3 regions of the Oceanobacillus sp. CAU 1775 genome follow, and region 2 is predicted to be linked to each of the others. Evidence: riboswitches for the same ligand, from Rfam matches in the RefSeq annotation. Region 2 holds a riboswitch; each other region holds the start of a gene.
What was found. Region 2 has a riboswitch for thiamine pyrophosphate ahead of thiW (energy coupling factor transporter S component ThiW). Riboswitches for the same ligand answer to the same signal wherever they lie in the genome.
Positions count from the first base shown of each region.

Region 1: linked by a shared signal. The riboswitch ahead of thiT (energy-coupled thiamine transporter ThiT) and the one ahead of thiW (energy coupling factor transporter S component ThiW) in region 2 are both predicted to bind thiamine pyrophosphate.
Region 3: linked by a shared signal. The riboswitch ahead of tenA (thiaminase II) and the one ahead of thiW (energy coupling factor transporter S component ThiW) in region 2 are both predicted to bind thiamine pyrophosphate.

Region 1 covers NZ_JBTLRO010000004.1:166,951-172,047, reverse strand. The annotation lists gene spoVAE (stage V sporulation protein AE) at 1-174, shown strand, start outside; gene ACXYMZ_RS08735 (zinc-binding dehydrogenase) at 213-1,196, opposite strand; gene thiT (energy-coupled thiamine transporter ThiT) at 1,398-1,973, opposite strand; TPP riboswitch at 2,068-2,173, opposite strand; gene ACXYMZ_RS08725 (M3 family oligoendopeptidase) at 2,229-4,010, opposite strand; gene ACXYMZ_RS08720 (YceI family protein) at 4,316-4,852, shown strand; gene ACXYMZ_RS08715 (VanW family protein) at 4,899-5,097, opposite strand, start outside.
Region 2 covers NZ_JBTLRO010000002.1:229,457-234,553, forward strand. The annotation lists gene ACXYMZ_RS04415 (hypothetical protein) at 167-943, shown strand; gene ACXYMZ_RS04420 (DUF3307 domain-containing protein) at 940-1,788, shown strand; gene ACXYMZ_RS04425 (SCP2 sterol-binding domain-containing protein) at 1,827-2,174, opposite strand; TPP riboswitch at 2,361-2,474, shown strand; gene thiW (energy coupling factor transporter S component ThiW) at 2,564-3,049, shown strand; gene thiD (bifunctional hydroxymethylpyrimidine kinase/phosphomethylpyrimidine kinase) at 3,068-3,889, shown strand; gene thiM (hydroxyethylthiazole kinase) at 3,886-4,674, shown strand; gene thiE (thiamine phosphate synthase) at 4,697-5,097, shown strand, end outside.
Region 3 covers NZ_JBTLRO010000001.1:545,938-551,034, forward strand. The annotation lists gene ACXYMZ_RS02595 (cbb3-type cytochrome c oxidase subunit I) at 1-1,554, opposite strand, end outside; gene ACXYMZ_RS02600 (cytochrome c oxidase subunit II) at 1,566-2,027, opposite strand; gene ACXYMZ_RS02605 (cytochrome c oxidase subunit 2A) at 2,043-2,192, opposite strand; TPP riboswitch at 2,407-2,506, shown strand; gene tenA (thiaminase II) at 2,650-3,339, shown strand; gene ACXYMZ_RS02615 (sigma-70 family RNA polymerase sigma factor) at 3,465-4,025, shown strand; gene ACXYMZ_RS02620 (pseudouridine-5'-phosphate glycosidase) at 4,088-4,996, opposite strand; gene ACXYMZ_RS02625 (carbohydrate kinase) at 4,993-5,097, opposite strand, start outside.

The DNA of each region.
Region 1 (5,097 bases), on a different contig from region 2:
ACTGTACCAATTACAAGTTTTGGTAATTCACTTGTCCATGGTGCTATGGCTGAAGCCGAAAAACATGGGCTCATTGGTGTAGTTACTGGAATGTTCGAGGTAACTAGTGCTGGTATTTCTGCAGCAATTATCTTTGGTGTTATTGGAGCAATTCTATTTAAAGCAAAAGCTTAAAAGTAAGAGCATATTCAAAAAGAATATGCTCTTGTTTATTAATTAGAAATGTTAAAGACAATTTTTCCAAACTGTGAGTTTTCTTCTAAGATATCGAAAGCTTTGTTTGCATCTTTTAAGTCTATGACAGAATCAACAACTGGATGGATGTTGTATTCCTCCATCATATGAAGAAGTTCTTTTAATTCTTCTCGACTGCCCATTGTCGATCCGATTAATTGATATTGTCCATAGAAAAACTCTCTCAAATTCAGATCAACTACATCTTCTGTTGTAGCTCCAAACGTGACAATTTTTCCACCTTTTTTTAATACTTCTAATGTACGATTAAATGTCGCAGCACCAATACTATCTATAGCAAGGTCGATTACAACATCTTCTAATTCTTTTTTCCAATCACTATGTGTAGATATTGCAATATCCGCACCGATCTTTTTAGCTTGCTTCAATTTGGCTTCACTTCGGGAAGTAACTACTACCTTTGCTCCAATACTTTTAGCCAATTGAATAATGAAAGTACTGACCCCACTACCTGCTCCAGGTATAAATAATGTGTCTCCTGCCTTGATTTGACCCTTTGTTACTAATGCACGGTAACCTGTCAATCCTGATAAAGCAACCGTGCCAGCTTCTTCCCATGAAAGGTAGTTAGGTTTTTGTTCAACCTGATCTTCAGATAAAACAATTTTTTCTGCAAAAGTTCCATTATCAGGCATCCCTAAGATATCAAAACTAGGAGGTGGTGCATCCGAGTTGTTCTTCCAACGAAGCGATGGATTTATAATTACTTCGTCACCTACCTGAACAGATGATACGGCTTCTCCAATCGATTCAACAATTCCTGCTCCATCTGATCCAAGGATAAGTGCTTTTTTGTCACTCCCATGACGTCTAGGAATATAAAGGTCTCTGCGATTTAATCCTGCAGTTTTTAATTTAACAACAACTTCTTTTTTTCCTGCTACTGGCTCGGGCATATCCTTTACTTTTAATTCTCCATATTCTAATACAAATGCTTGCATGACCTTCCCCCACTTCCAAATATATTTTATACTTAGAAGTATACTAATAATTCATACATCATGCTATTACTTTGATTCATTCTAGGTACTCCTCATAACACTAAGCTTTAACCGCGTGTAATTAAAAACCCCTATTAGTACAGCTGCTTTATGCAGATGACTAATAGGGGATTTTTTATGTGAGCAGATTCCTTAAAACAATTAATTAGTAGCTAGATTCAACAACGTTCTAGGTTGTTTGTGGAACAAGAAAAAGACAAGTACTGCTGATAATACAAATGACGGGAACATATAAGACGCATTATAGATTAGTGAATAAATCCATGGTGATTGCCCTTCAACTGCAGATCCGAAAAATACCGCTCCTGCAACATAGTGTGCTAAAAATCTTAATACAGAACCTACTAAGACACCAGCAGTAATATAAGTTAAATAAGTTTTCACCTTTCCATCTTTAACCGCTTCTTGAATTTGCTTAGCAAAGATACCAGCAAAACCTATTACTGTAAAGGCAATTGCATAATCAATGAACCCTTGTAACGGTGTTAGAATATACGCATTTCCTACAGCAATCTGTAACATCCCCCAAAGGAAACCAGATAATAAGCCACCTTTTATTCCCCAACGGAACGCAACAATAAATACAGGAATCATTGCAAATGATACAGATCCGCCTTGTGCCCATAGCTTAAAGGATAGTGGTAATATATCAAGTAATAATGCAAGCGCTGTAAATATAGACACTTCTACTAAAAATAAGATTTTCTTTCGATTCAATGAATTAACTCCCCTTTTGAAAGCATTTTTTCCAACAAAAAAAGCAATGCCAAGGGAAGGTCCTGATGGGGAATCCGCTCACATTGCTTTTTTATCCATCAAAAAACCACAATCCCTACGCTAGTATTAACTAACAGGTTCTAAGGGTCTGAACATTTACATGTTCACTCTCAGCTTCAATAGCTCCCCCTGTAGGCTTTTCATTTACTTTTTTTGTTATCTTTAGTATACAGAATTAAATCAATAATTACAAATTTACAGCGATAGGAACTCTTCTACATCCTCTACACAAAGAGCGATCGCATCTTCCCAAAAATCAGGTTTCGTTAAATCAGCATTAAGGTGTTTCATTGCTAAGTCTTCTACAGTCATACGACCTGTATCTTGTAATAGTGCAATGTAATCATCTTCAAAGCTACCACCTTGTTTTTTAGCGTAAGCATAAATTCCAAGACTGAAAAGATAACCAAATGTATAAGGGAAATTATAAAACGGAACTCCAGTAATATGGAAATGTAATTTTGATGACCAGAAGTTTTCATCATAGTCAGCCAAAGCATCTTGATAGGCTTCTTTCTGTGCATCAATCATTAATTCATTTAATCGATTTACAGAAACGAATCCATTTTCTCTTTCTTTATAGAAGTTTAATTCAAAAATAAAGCGTGCATGAATATTCATGAAGAATGCTACACTTCTGCTTACCTTATCTTCTAGCATTGCTAATTTTTCTTCTTTAGAGGAAGCATTATTAACTGCAGCATCAGCTACAATCATTTCTGCAAAGGTTGAAGCTGTTTCAGCCACATTCATCGCATATCTTTGATTTAAACCATGTAGATCATTCATCACATGTTGATGATATGCATGACCTAGTTCGTGAGCTAAGGTTGATATGTTGGAAGCAGTTCCTGAGTATGTCATAAAGATTCTCGTCTCTTTGCTATCGGGGAAACTTGTACAGAAGCCACCTGGTCTTTTACCTGGACGGTCTTCTGCTTCAATCCAACGATTTTCAAATGCTTGCTGTGAAAAATCTGCCATTTTCGGACTGAATGCACGGAAGTGTTCAATGATAAAGTTTGCTCCATCTGTATAGCTAGACTTTTGTTCCGTTTTTGATACTGGTGCATTCACATCATAAACACTTAATTTTTCAAGTCCTAATAGTTCAGCTTTTTTATTTAAATACTTAACAAAATGATGTTTGTTATTCGTAATTGCTCGCCACATCGCATCTAATGTCCCTTGTTGCATACGGTTAATTGTTAGCGGCTCTTGTAAAATATTATCCCATTTACGGTGTTTGTACGTTTGGATGCGGAACCCGGCTAAATTATTAAGGGTTTGAGCAAATAATGGTGCTTGCTCACTCCATGCTGCATCTAATTTTTCATAAACATATTTTCTGAACTCTCGATTAGGTGAACTTAGTTTATTTGAAGCCTGACCAATAGAGTATGTATTTACCTCGCCATCTTCTTCAAGTTCAACCTTCATTGTACCTACTAGTGTGCTGTACATTTGATTCCATGCATGGTAACCATTCACTGCTAAATCACTAATTAATACCTCTTGTTCTTTAGGTAATAAATCTTGAGCGTTTGTTCGATATTCATTTAAAATATAAGTAAGTTCTTTTAAATTCTCATTTTGGAGTAACTGATTCCATTCTTCTTCAGGAATTGATACAATTTTATCTCTAAAAGTAGTCATAATTCCACTAAATTCTGCACCGAGGGCACTTCGGTCACCAACAAGGATTTCAGCTTCTGCATCATTTACATCTTGTGCACTAAGACAACTTACAAATGCTCCTGCTTGTCTTACCTTCGTCATTATATTTTCTAACGCATCGATAATTTTTACTAATTTTTCATCTACGTTTTTTTCATTCGGTTGGAATTCTTCGAGTTGAACAGATAAACTTTTCATTTCTTTTTTAATATCTTCTATATATCTCTTAAACTCTAAAGATGTGCTCCCTCCTTCAAAAATTGAATCTAAGTCCCATTTTGGATTAAACGCCTTCTGCATACTATCTCTCCTCTTATAATATGATTTTCGTTATCTTTTAATTATAACGAAATATCAGATATTCTCTATTTTAAAGGAAATAATTAGGAATAGAAAGTTTAACAGTGGATAAAAGAAGGAATAGATAATAGTTAGCCTAAACATCTTAGTATACTAAGGTTTTTTTAGAAACTAATTTTATATTTAAATAAACAATTTTTAATTAAAGATACTTGACATTAGTTATTTATTAATCTATACTAAGTATCATAAAGTAAGTAACGTAATCTACTTTTAAAAAATAATTTACATGGAGGTCATTTAACATGACAAAAACAAATTGGAACGTAGACACAGCACACAGTGAAGTAGGATTTTCAGTAAAACATATGATGATTTCAAAAGCGAAAGGTACTTTTGATAAATTTGATGGTACTTTTGTTCTTAATCCAGAAGATTTAACAGATGCAACAATCAATATTACAATTGATGCTGCAAGTGTTAACACTCGTAACGAAGACCGTGATAACCACCTTCGTTCAGGCGATTTCTTTGATGTAGAAAATCATCCTAACTTAACTTTCGTTGCTACTGACATTAAAAGTACTGGCGGAAATAACTATGATGTAACTGGAGATTTAACAATGCGTGGTACTACTAAGCAAGTTACTCTTGATGTGACATTTGAAGGACAAAGTAAAGATCCAATGGCTGGCGCAACTGTAGCTGGTTTCAGCGGTAAAACTTCAATTAGCCGTGAAGAATTTGGTTTAACTTGGAACGCTGCTTTAGAAACTGGTGGCGTACTAGTATCTGATGATGTTAAAATCCACTTTGAATTAGAGCTTCAAAAAGCTGAATAATTTATAATGCCAAAAAGCAGTATTCTCTTCGGAGGATGCTGCTTTTTTAATTACTTTTAAAATAACCGACAGTATCACTGGACAGCATTTCAATATAAAGATTTCCTTTAGATGCTCTTGCTTTAATTACAATCGGTTCGTTATAAAGATTTTTAAAAGAAAAATCTGGTCCCCACCAACTTACTGTTGCGTCGCGGCCGGGAGGAACATAAGGTACATCTCTACTATGTGTATACCTTTCTAAA
Region 2 (5,097 bases):
TGTATAATATATTTGTTTTTAATATTTCCTAACGACAGATTAAACCATCAAGTTTGCATAAGTTCGTACAAATCATCTAACTTTATAGGAGTTTGATAATTTCATCTTACTTATGTTATATTAGACTATATAGTCGAACTTATACCAATAAAGGGGCTGGTTTTTCATGGGAAATGAAGTTTCAGTATTTATTATGGATGTTAGAAATTCTTCCAAAATAGATATCGGCGATGAAATAAGTAATTATCTGCAGCAATTCCAAGTTAGTCTAGCATATTGGTCACAAAATATTGTCACTACAAAAGTTATCCATCGTGCAGGTGATGAATTAGTTGTTGTATGTAATGGATTTGCTTCAGCGTATACACTGGCTTTCTATTTGAGTCGGATTTGGAAATTTCGAGAACACCCACCCTATTTCGGTCTTTCGTTTGGGCGCATAGAAGAAGAACTAAATACGTTAAATATTGAAACGTGGATTAATCCTCTAATGAAAGAAGCTCGTCTAGCAAATAACTATTTGAAGAACCAAGAAAAAAGAATGCAATTTTATTTCAAGCTACCAGATGTAAACAAAGAAGCTAGCTATGAAATAGATAGCAACCCGTTAGAGCTACTTTTAAATACCAACCTAAAGCTTACTCAAGAACATGCAAATGCACAAACAGAGCTGCAATCTCTTGTCTTCTCTTTGTACCTTATCTTAGGGCAGCAAAATAAAGTTAGTAAATATCTAGGCAGAACCAAATCAACCATATCAACGCATATGAAAAATGGTAAAACGGATATTATTATAGAAGCATTTGAAAATATAGTGCAGGTATTAAATGGTCTAGAAACAGAGTCAACGACTAACAAGGTAACAGAATTGCAAGCTAGTATTAAACAAAATATTACAAACCGCTTACAAGATTACTTGCCAATCGAGAGGAATATAAAATGATATTATTATCGCTACTCTTAGCGCATTTAATTGCTGACTTTTGGCTTCAAACCGATCAAATGGTTAGAGAAAAATTAACATTTCTAAAAAAGCATCTCATTCATCATCTTTTAGCAACTGGAGTTACACTTCTATTTATATGGGGAGTTATCTACGAATTTCAACATATTTTAAAATATCTCTTTCTCCCGTTAATTTTTATTTGTATGACACATCTATTAATTGATTTATTGAAAATAAAACTTGGAGAAACAAAAGATAGTATGAAAAAGCTTGGTTTCTTCTTACTGGACCAAGTATTACATGTAACAATCATTGTAACGACTTGCTTTCTATTCTTTCAACAAGAACCCCTAGCAATATGGAACAGCTTATTGAATTTACATGAAGGAATTATACAGACAACATTGTTTATACTAATTTTATTTATTCTAGCCACAACCGTCAGTGGCCACATAGTAAAATATGTTGTTGGCTCCCTGCCCTCAGAATTTACAAATTTTGAAGGTGAATTAACTTTGAGAAATAAAATAAGTAATAAAAGTGAAAAAAATGTACCCAATACCGATAATAGTTTTACAGAGGAATATCATTACTATTCGTACTCCTCTCCCCTGCGTTCTCGTGGAAAACTAATCGGATATATTGAGAGATTACTAGTAATTGTATTGACAATGATTGGTTCTTATCAATCTATTGCTTTCATAATTGCTGCAAAATCAATCGCGCGATTTAAACAACTTGATGATCGTAACTGGGCGGAATATTTTCTTTTAGGGACCCTTTCCTCTATATTCTTAGGTTTAGTACTTGGGTTAATTTCCAAAAAATTGTTGATGGAATAGAAAAAGGACTCTTATTAACAAAGAGTCCTTTTCCAATGTTATTCACTTAGTTTATATTTCTTTAAAAGACTTTCTAGTTTTAAAGCCTTGGTCATATCTCCATCCAACTTTAATTTCCCAGTCATAAATGCTACCGTTCCATTTAGATTTCCAGCAAGAAATTTATGGAAGTTTTTGAGCGACATTTTTAATGTGCAATCTGCATCGGCCTTTACCCCTTCACTAACCTTCGCCGTACCATTTTGTATATCTAATTGATAGACACCTTCCTCTTCCCCACTAATCTCAAATTGATACAATGACTGAACTTCATGGATAGGTTCAGGATTTTCATTTAACCTTTTTTCAATTTCTTGCATAACTTCATTTAAACTTAAATTCTCCATTTAACTTACTCCCCCTACTTTGTCTACTATGACTTTTAACCATGAACATTTAGTTGAATTATAAATGTTTTTTAGTTTCTTTTCAATTATAAGAAAAAGTAAATTCAAAATCTTGTCTTTCTTTAAGTAGATTGTATGACAGATAGTAATTTATCTGATATGATTATTCATGAATCAAATAAGTTTTACCACTACTAGGGGTGCCCAATCGTGGGCTGAGAGGAAAGTGTAGCATACTTTCCGACTCTTAATGAACCTGATCTGGGTAATACCAGCGGAGGGAAGTAGGAAGGCACATCTGTGTCATAACTATTTTACTGATGAAACCAGGTCTCTCGTAGATCTGGTTTTTTTGATTTTATCCCCCCTATTATGAGAGGAGGTAAATAATGAATCGTACACGTTTAATAACATTAATGGCTGTTTTTATTGCGATTGGAACGATAAGTGCTCAGCTTATCTGGTTCCCTGCAGGTGTAGCAAGAGCTTATCCAGTGCAACACGCAATAAATGTTATGGCAGCTGTTACCCTTGGACCAGGTCCCGCCGTAATCATTGCATTCATGATTAGTCTATTACGTAATATGCTTGGACTGGGTACACTTCTCGCATTTCCTGGAGCGATGGTTGGTGCATTTTTAGCAGGCATTCTTTATAAAAAGACTGAAATAAAATCACTTGCTGCAGTTGGAGAAGGAATTGGAAGTGGTGTAATTGGAGCAATGTTCGCGGTACCATTTGCAACTATCTTTATGGGTACTGCTGTTGGAGCTTTTGCATTCATTCCTGCATTCCTTGTAAGTAGTTTATCTGGATCAATTATCGGACTAATTATTGTTTCAAAGGTTAATAGTAGAAAATTGCTTCACAATTAAGGAGTGTCTAAAAAAGCTATGACAAATCATATTAATCAACAAGTGCCGTGCGCTCTAACAATTGCTGGAACAGATCCAAGTGGCGGAGCTGGAATTCATGCGGATTTAAAAACATTTCAAGAACTCAGGAGTTACGGAATGTCAGTTATCACATCAATTGTTGCACAAAATACAACTGGTGTTCAGGCAATCTCTCATGTTTCACTAGAAATGATTGAACAACAATTGGAATCTATCATTTCAGATATGCCAATACATGCATTTAAGACAGGTATGATCGCTAATCAGGAAATGATGCAAGTCATCTATAATAAAATTGTAAATATTAATGCGCCATATGTCATGGATCCTGTGATGGTTGCGACGAGTGGTGATGTTTTAATCGAAAACCAAGCGAGAGATTTTTTACGTGATAAACTTATTCCGCTCACTACTGTAATTACTCCTAACATTCCTGAAACTGAATTTCTTACTGGAGTAAAAATAGAATCAGAGACTGAAATGCAGGAAGCAGCACATCTTTTAGTAAATAAGTATGGTGCTGGAGCTGCCTTAATCAAAGGTGGTCATCTGAAAGGCGATGCAATTGATTTTCTTTATGACGGAGTAAAAATGCATAGTTTCTCTTCGCCACGAATTCCAACCAACAATACACATGGAACTGGTTGCACCTATGCAGCAGCAATTACTGCTAACTTAAGTAAAGGACAACCATTAGTTGAGGCTGTAAAAAATGCGAAAACATTTGTAACTGCTGCTATCAAACATTCCTTTGATATAGGAGCTGGCAGTGGTCCTACGAATCATTGGGGAATCCGGCTGGAAGGTGTTGAGATATGAACTCAGAAATTATTGCACATGTTAGAGAAAAGCAACCTCTTATATACCACCTGACAAATCAAGTCGTAATGAACTTTACAGCTAATGGCTTATTAGCTTTTGGAGCATCACCAATAATGGCAAAGTCTCGAGAAGAAGCAGCCGAAATGGCAAGTATTGCTGATGGTGTTTTAATTAATATTGGAACATTAACAGAGGCTGATCTTCAGGCTATGATCATTGCAGGTAAAATAGCGAATGAAAGAAATATTCCAGTAGTATTAGATCCCGTAGGAGTTGCTGCAACATCGTTTCGTTCACAAGCTGTTCGGAAGATTTTAAATGAAGTAACACCAACTATCATTAAAGGAAATGCTGGTGAAATGGCTTTCCTCGCTGATATTCCTTGGCAGACAAAAGGTGTTGAATCAATCGGGGTTGGGAACTTAGAAGAAGTTGCCGCAATCGTTTCTAGAAAGTATCAAACTACTGCGATTGTTACAGGAGAAACAGATATTATTTATTCAGATGAAACATGTATTGAAAATCATACTGGTCATCCTCTGTTGACAAAAGTTACGGGAGCAGGCTGTTTACTAGGTTCCATAATAACTGCAAGCCTTACAACCGATCATTCGTTAAATGAACAAATGAAAACATCCTTAGCTTTTTACGGATTAGCTGCTGAGTATGCTGCTAACCATCCGAATGTAAACGGTCCAGGAACTTTCATGCCTCATTTTTTAGATGCACTGTCTTTTAATGAGGAGCAGTTAAAGGAGAATTATAATGATGCCGATAAATAAATCTTTGCGCAAATATTTTATTATGGGCAGTCAAAATTGTCAGGGAGATCCTGTGGAAATATTAGATGCTGCAGCTAAGGCTGGCATTACACTATTTCAATTTCGTGAAAAAGGTACCTCCTCCCTCGCTGGTAACGACAAATTTGAATTAGGGATGAAATTGCAAGCGGTATGCAGGAAGCATAACATTCCATTTATTGTTAACGACGACGTAGAACTTGTAAAAAGCTTAGATGCTGATGGAATTCATGTCGGCCAAGATGATACTTCAGTTGAAGAGTTAAGAAAAATGTTTCCGAATAAAATCATTGGTTTATCTGTTTCAACAAAAGAAGAACTTGAACAAAGCCCTTTAGATCTCGTGGATTATATTGGAGCGGGACCTATTTTTCCGACCTCGACAAAAAATGATGCGAAAGAAGT
Region 3 (5,097 bases), on a different contig from region 2:
TGTCCATAGTGGTGTTGTACTGGCATTGTCTTCTACTTCACCAATTGGAAATTCTGTATGTCCTTTTGGTGCGAAGAACATTAAATTGATTACGATATATAGCATTAATACTCCGCCGATCGCAAGGAGAGTCCCACCGATCACTAGCGTAACTAAATACGGATCCCAACTTAGTGCAACAGCGTTATCTCCATACGTAGAATAGGATGTTCTCCGTGGTGAACCTAAAACACCAACACTATGCATTCCAGTCGTCATAATTAACATACCTGCCGCCCAGAATATAGTTTGAATAACACCTAATCGATTCATTTGTGGAGTAAGCACACGTTTTGAAAGGTATGGAATTAACCAATATACCACACCGAAAAAGGTGAGCACTGCAGTAACACCAACAGTTAGATGGAAATGTCCGACAACCCATAAAGTATTATGGACGACTTGGTTCAGCTGGTTGGCATTTTGTGCAATTCCACCTGCACCACCTGGAATAAATGCAATCATTGCAATCATTGGAGCGAGAAAACGAACGTCACCCCATGGCATTTTCTTTACCCAACCAAAGATGCTCTTTGAACCTTTTTTCCTTCCTGTTCGGTCAAATACATAAAACATCGCATAGGCAGTCATCAAAGAAGGGAAACCAATTACCATACTCATTCCTGCGTGAATAAGTTTCACACCTTCTGACATTCCAGGGTCAACAATCTGATGGTGAAAACCACCAGGGATATTTGCAATAACTAATAAAATAACGACAACTCTAATTAATGTATCACTAAATAATCGACCACCAATAATTTTCGGAACGACTACATACCAAACAGAAACAGCTGTTAAATACCAAATGTTTACAAATGTATGTCCAAAGCTCCAGAATAACGTTCTACTAAGCATGACATTAATCGTTTCTGTCCAGCCAAAAGCCCAAGGAATAAGCATTAAAACTTCTGCGGTTACACCAAGACTCCCAAAAAACATAAGCGTAAAAACACCCATCGCAAAAAACGCAAGAATTGGGATATGTTTTCCTTTGTTTCTTTTTCTCCACTTGGCTATTTGAATAAACCCGCTGAATGCAGCCGTCCAAATTCCCACAACAAGAATGAAGAGCCCCACATAAAACCAAGGAGAAGCCTGCATTGGTGCATAAAAAGTATACATGACAGAGGCTGTTCCATTTAGAATTGTTGTGACAACAAAAACTACAGCGACGAGCATAATGCCTAATGCTGCCCAGCCCATTTTTCTTACAATAGGAAGTAAGCCGTCCGTTGTATGTGAAAGTACAGCATAAAAATAACCAAACACAAATAGCACAGAGAATACTAAGACTAGTAATACCCCGTGTGCAGTTAATACTTGATAGTAATCTAGCCAAGCAGGAAGTTCAAGATAGCCTGCCCGATTTAACACTTGCAGTAAACCAAAAAATCCTCCGATAATTATTGTAAGAAATGCTATGGAAAAATAAGTTAATGTAATCCGTGAATCTTCTGATCTTTTTCCAGATACAGAATCTAATTTCGTTCGAAGTGTCGTAGTCGCTTCCAATTGCAACCCTCCTATTCAACAGTAATTGTCATACTCATCATCTGGTGTCCCGCTCCACAATATTCATTACACACAGCCAAATATTCACCAGGTTCATTGAATGTTTGTGAGGCCTCCTGAACATGTCCTGGCATGACCATCGCATTAATATTTGTATCAATTACCTGAAAACCATGGATAACATCTGGAGAAGTCATTATAAAATTAACAGTAGAACCAGCAGGAACGACTACTTCACTAGGTTCAAAAGAGAAAGCCCTTACAATCATAACAACCTCATATTCATTTTCACCTACTTCAAATACACCTGGATTATCAAATGGAGCAGTATTCTCTACATTTTCTGGATCAATCGTTCCAACTCCGCTCGGGGGTCCGTGCCCAAGTGCAAAGGTTTGATAACCACTGTATACAACTGCAATTACCAACATTGCAGCTGCTAATGTGAGCCAAATCTTTTCATAACGATGCATATTATTTTTACCTCCTTATACTCTTAGGGAAAAAGCGATAAATAATAGAAACCAAAACAAAACAATTCCTCCACCTACAAATAAAACAGACGAATACAAAGCACTCTTAAAAGAAAGTTCCTCTTCAGGATTTTCATGCTCTTGTCTATTTTCAGACTCCTTCACCAAAAAACCTCCCTCCATTTATTTTGACCAACCAATAGTACTACCCACAATTAGCCTTTCCCTAACATAATTCAAATAAACTACAAATTTAGTGAAACATGGGGACGGTTCTCATGTTGCATTAATTGAAACAAGAGAACCGTCCCCATGTTTCAATCTCCTTGCTTTGCTCATGTCGCTATGTCTATAATGGTATGTGTTAAGTGAATATTAAAGAATCGACTAGGGGAGCATGGAAATGCTGAGAGATGTGTAATCGACCCTTCGAACCTGATCTAGTTAACGCTAGCGTAGGGAAGTGGATGAAGAAATCTAGCTGAATTTATTTATAAATTGCTAACCCCATTTCTAGTACTCTAGTGATGGGGTTTTTTGTGTTTTCTTTTCCTAGTCAAAAGAGGTGATCCTGTTCGAATCAAGTTCTAATGCATTATCAAAAAAATTAGGAGGAAAAATAATGAGTAAACAATTTACAGATCGATTATGGGACAAAGTTGAACCGATTTGGGAATCATATTTAGAGCATCCATTTGTGAAAGGGCTCGGAGAAGGTTGGCTGGAGCAGGATAAATTTAAACATTGGTTGAACCAAGATTATGTTTATTTAATTGAATACTCTCGTTTATTTGCTCTCGGAAGTGCAAAAGCGCCTGACTTAAAAACGATGTCCGTTTTTGCAAAGCTACTTGATGGAACATTGAACATGGAAATGGATTTACACCGCCAATATGCAAGTAGATTTGGAATAACGCATGAAGAACTTGAGGAAACAGAGACAGCAGCAACAACGACTGCATACACAAGCTATATGCTAAACGTATCGCAGCGAGGCGGAGTTGAAAATGTCGTTGCATCCGTTTTGGCTTGTGCTTGGAGCTATAATTTTATTGGAAAAGAATTAGCCAAATGGGACGGCGCATTGGAGCATGAATTTTACGGACATTGGGTGAGAATGTATTCCTCAGACGGCTTCACAGCATTAGCCGAGGACTGTAAAACGCTCATCAATGAAATAACCGAAGGAAAACCAGAACGTGATCTAAAAGAATTAGAAGAAATCGTAGTAAAAACAAGCCTATTTGAATACATGTTCTGGGAAATGGCCGAAAAACAACAACACTGGCCAGTCGATCTAGAAGAAAAGTGAAACATGGGGACGGTTCTCGCGTTGCATTCATTGCAACATGAGAACCGTCCCCATGTTTCATTCACCCCCTTTCCGAGTTGGTTTTCGATTATAGGGGTGAGGATGTATTTGGTAGGGGGGATTTTATGAAGGGGTTTTCGTTTGAGGAGATTGTTGAGCAGAATGAGCGGCGGATTCATTATCATCTTCATAAGTTAAGGATTCAGGATCCGCACCAGGAATTTTATCAGGAGGGGCTAATTGCCATGTGGAGTGCATATAAAAAATACCAGCCAGATAAAGGGCCACTTTCAACCTATTTTAATTTTATTATTCATCGTCGTTTAATTGATTTGATTCGGAAGGAAAGTCGGAGAATAAACAAAGAAACACCAATGGCAACAGAAGAGGAAGAAACATTAGACCGAGCAAATTACCAAAATTCAACTAACACCGAACCACAAAAAGACATCATTACAGAGCACCTCACAGACAACAGCCACCTCTGGATGCAAATTAGAGAACTTTTAACAGAAAAACAGTGGAAGTGGGTGCAATACTATATTATTGAAGACATATCATTAAAAGAAATTGCCGAGAAGGAAAATGTCTCCGTCGAAGCTGTAAAGGGCTGGGCAAAAGAAGCCAGAAGAAAATTACGTCATCCTCAGGCAGAAAAAAACATCATGGAACTTCTAGAAAAATAACATAAAAAAGCAGTCCCACTACCAAAATGTAGCGGGACTGTTTTCTCGTACATAATTAAAATTTATTTTTCTAAAGCCACAGCGATTTGTGCGCCAACTTTAGCATTATTTTTAACTAATGCAATATTAGCTTCAAGACTTTTTCCTTCTGTCAGTTCTTTTACTTTTGCTAGAAGGAATGGGGTAGCATCTTTTCCTTGAATATTATTTTCTTCCGCTTCTGCGATTGCTTGATCAATAATAGAATCGATTTCAGCACGCGGGATTTCATTTTCTACAGGAATCGGGTTAGCAATAACTGCTCCGCCATGAAGATCTAATTTCCATTTCGTTTTCAGTGTCGCAGCGATTACTGAAACATCATCTGCACGGAAATTCACTGGAAAATTACTTTCTCTACTAAAGAATGCTGGCAAAGTATCTGTTTCATAACCAATCACAGGCACACCTTTTGTTTCAAGGTATTCCATGGTTAATCCCAAATCGAGAATTGATTTTGCTCCAGCACATACAACTGCAACATCTGTTTGCGCAAGTTCTTCCAAGTCCGCAGAAATATCCATTGTTGTTTCCGCACCACGGTGAACCCCACCGATTCCACCAGTTGCAAAAACCTTAATATCAGCTAGTGCAGCGGCAATCATTGTTGCTGCAACCGTTGTTGCTCCCATTTTTCGAGTCGCAAGAATATAAGGGAAATCACGACGCGAAACCTTCGCAACATCATCACTATTTCCAAAAGCTTCTAATTCTTCATCTGTTAATCCAATTTTAATTTTCCCATCAATAAGAGCAATCGTTGCAGGAACGGCTCCATTTTCACGAATGATTGTTTCGACAGCACGTGCAGTTTCAACGTTTTGCGGGTATGGCATTCCGTGAGAAATAATAGTAGATTCTAGTGCAACAATTGGTTTTCCAGCATCCTTTGCTTCCTGAACTTCTTTTGATAAAACGATATATTCTTTCATTTTGTTTCCTCCATGTCTTTTTGTAATTGTGTTGCTGATAAATCTTGTCTAACGGTATAGGGTGATGCAATTGTTTTTGCTGCGTGGACTGCTCCAATATG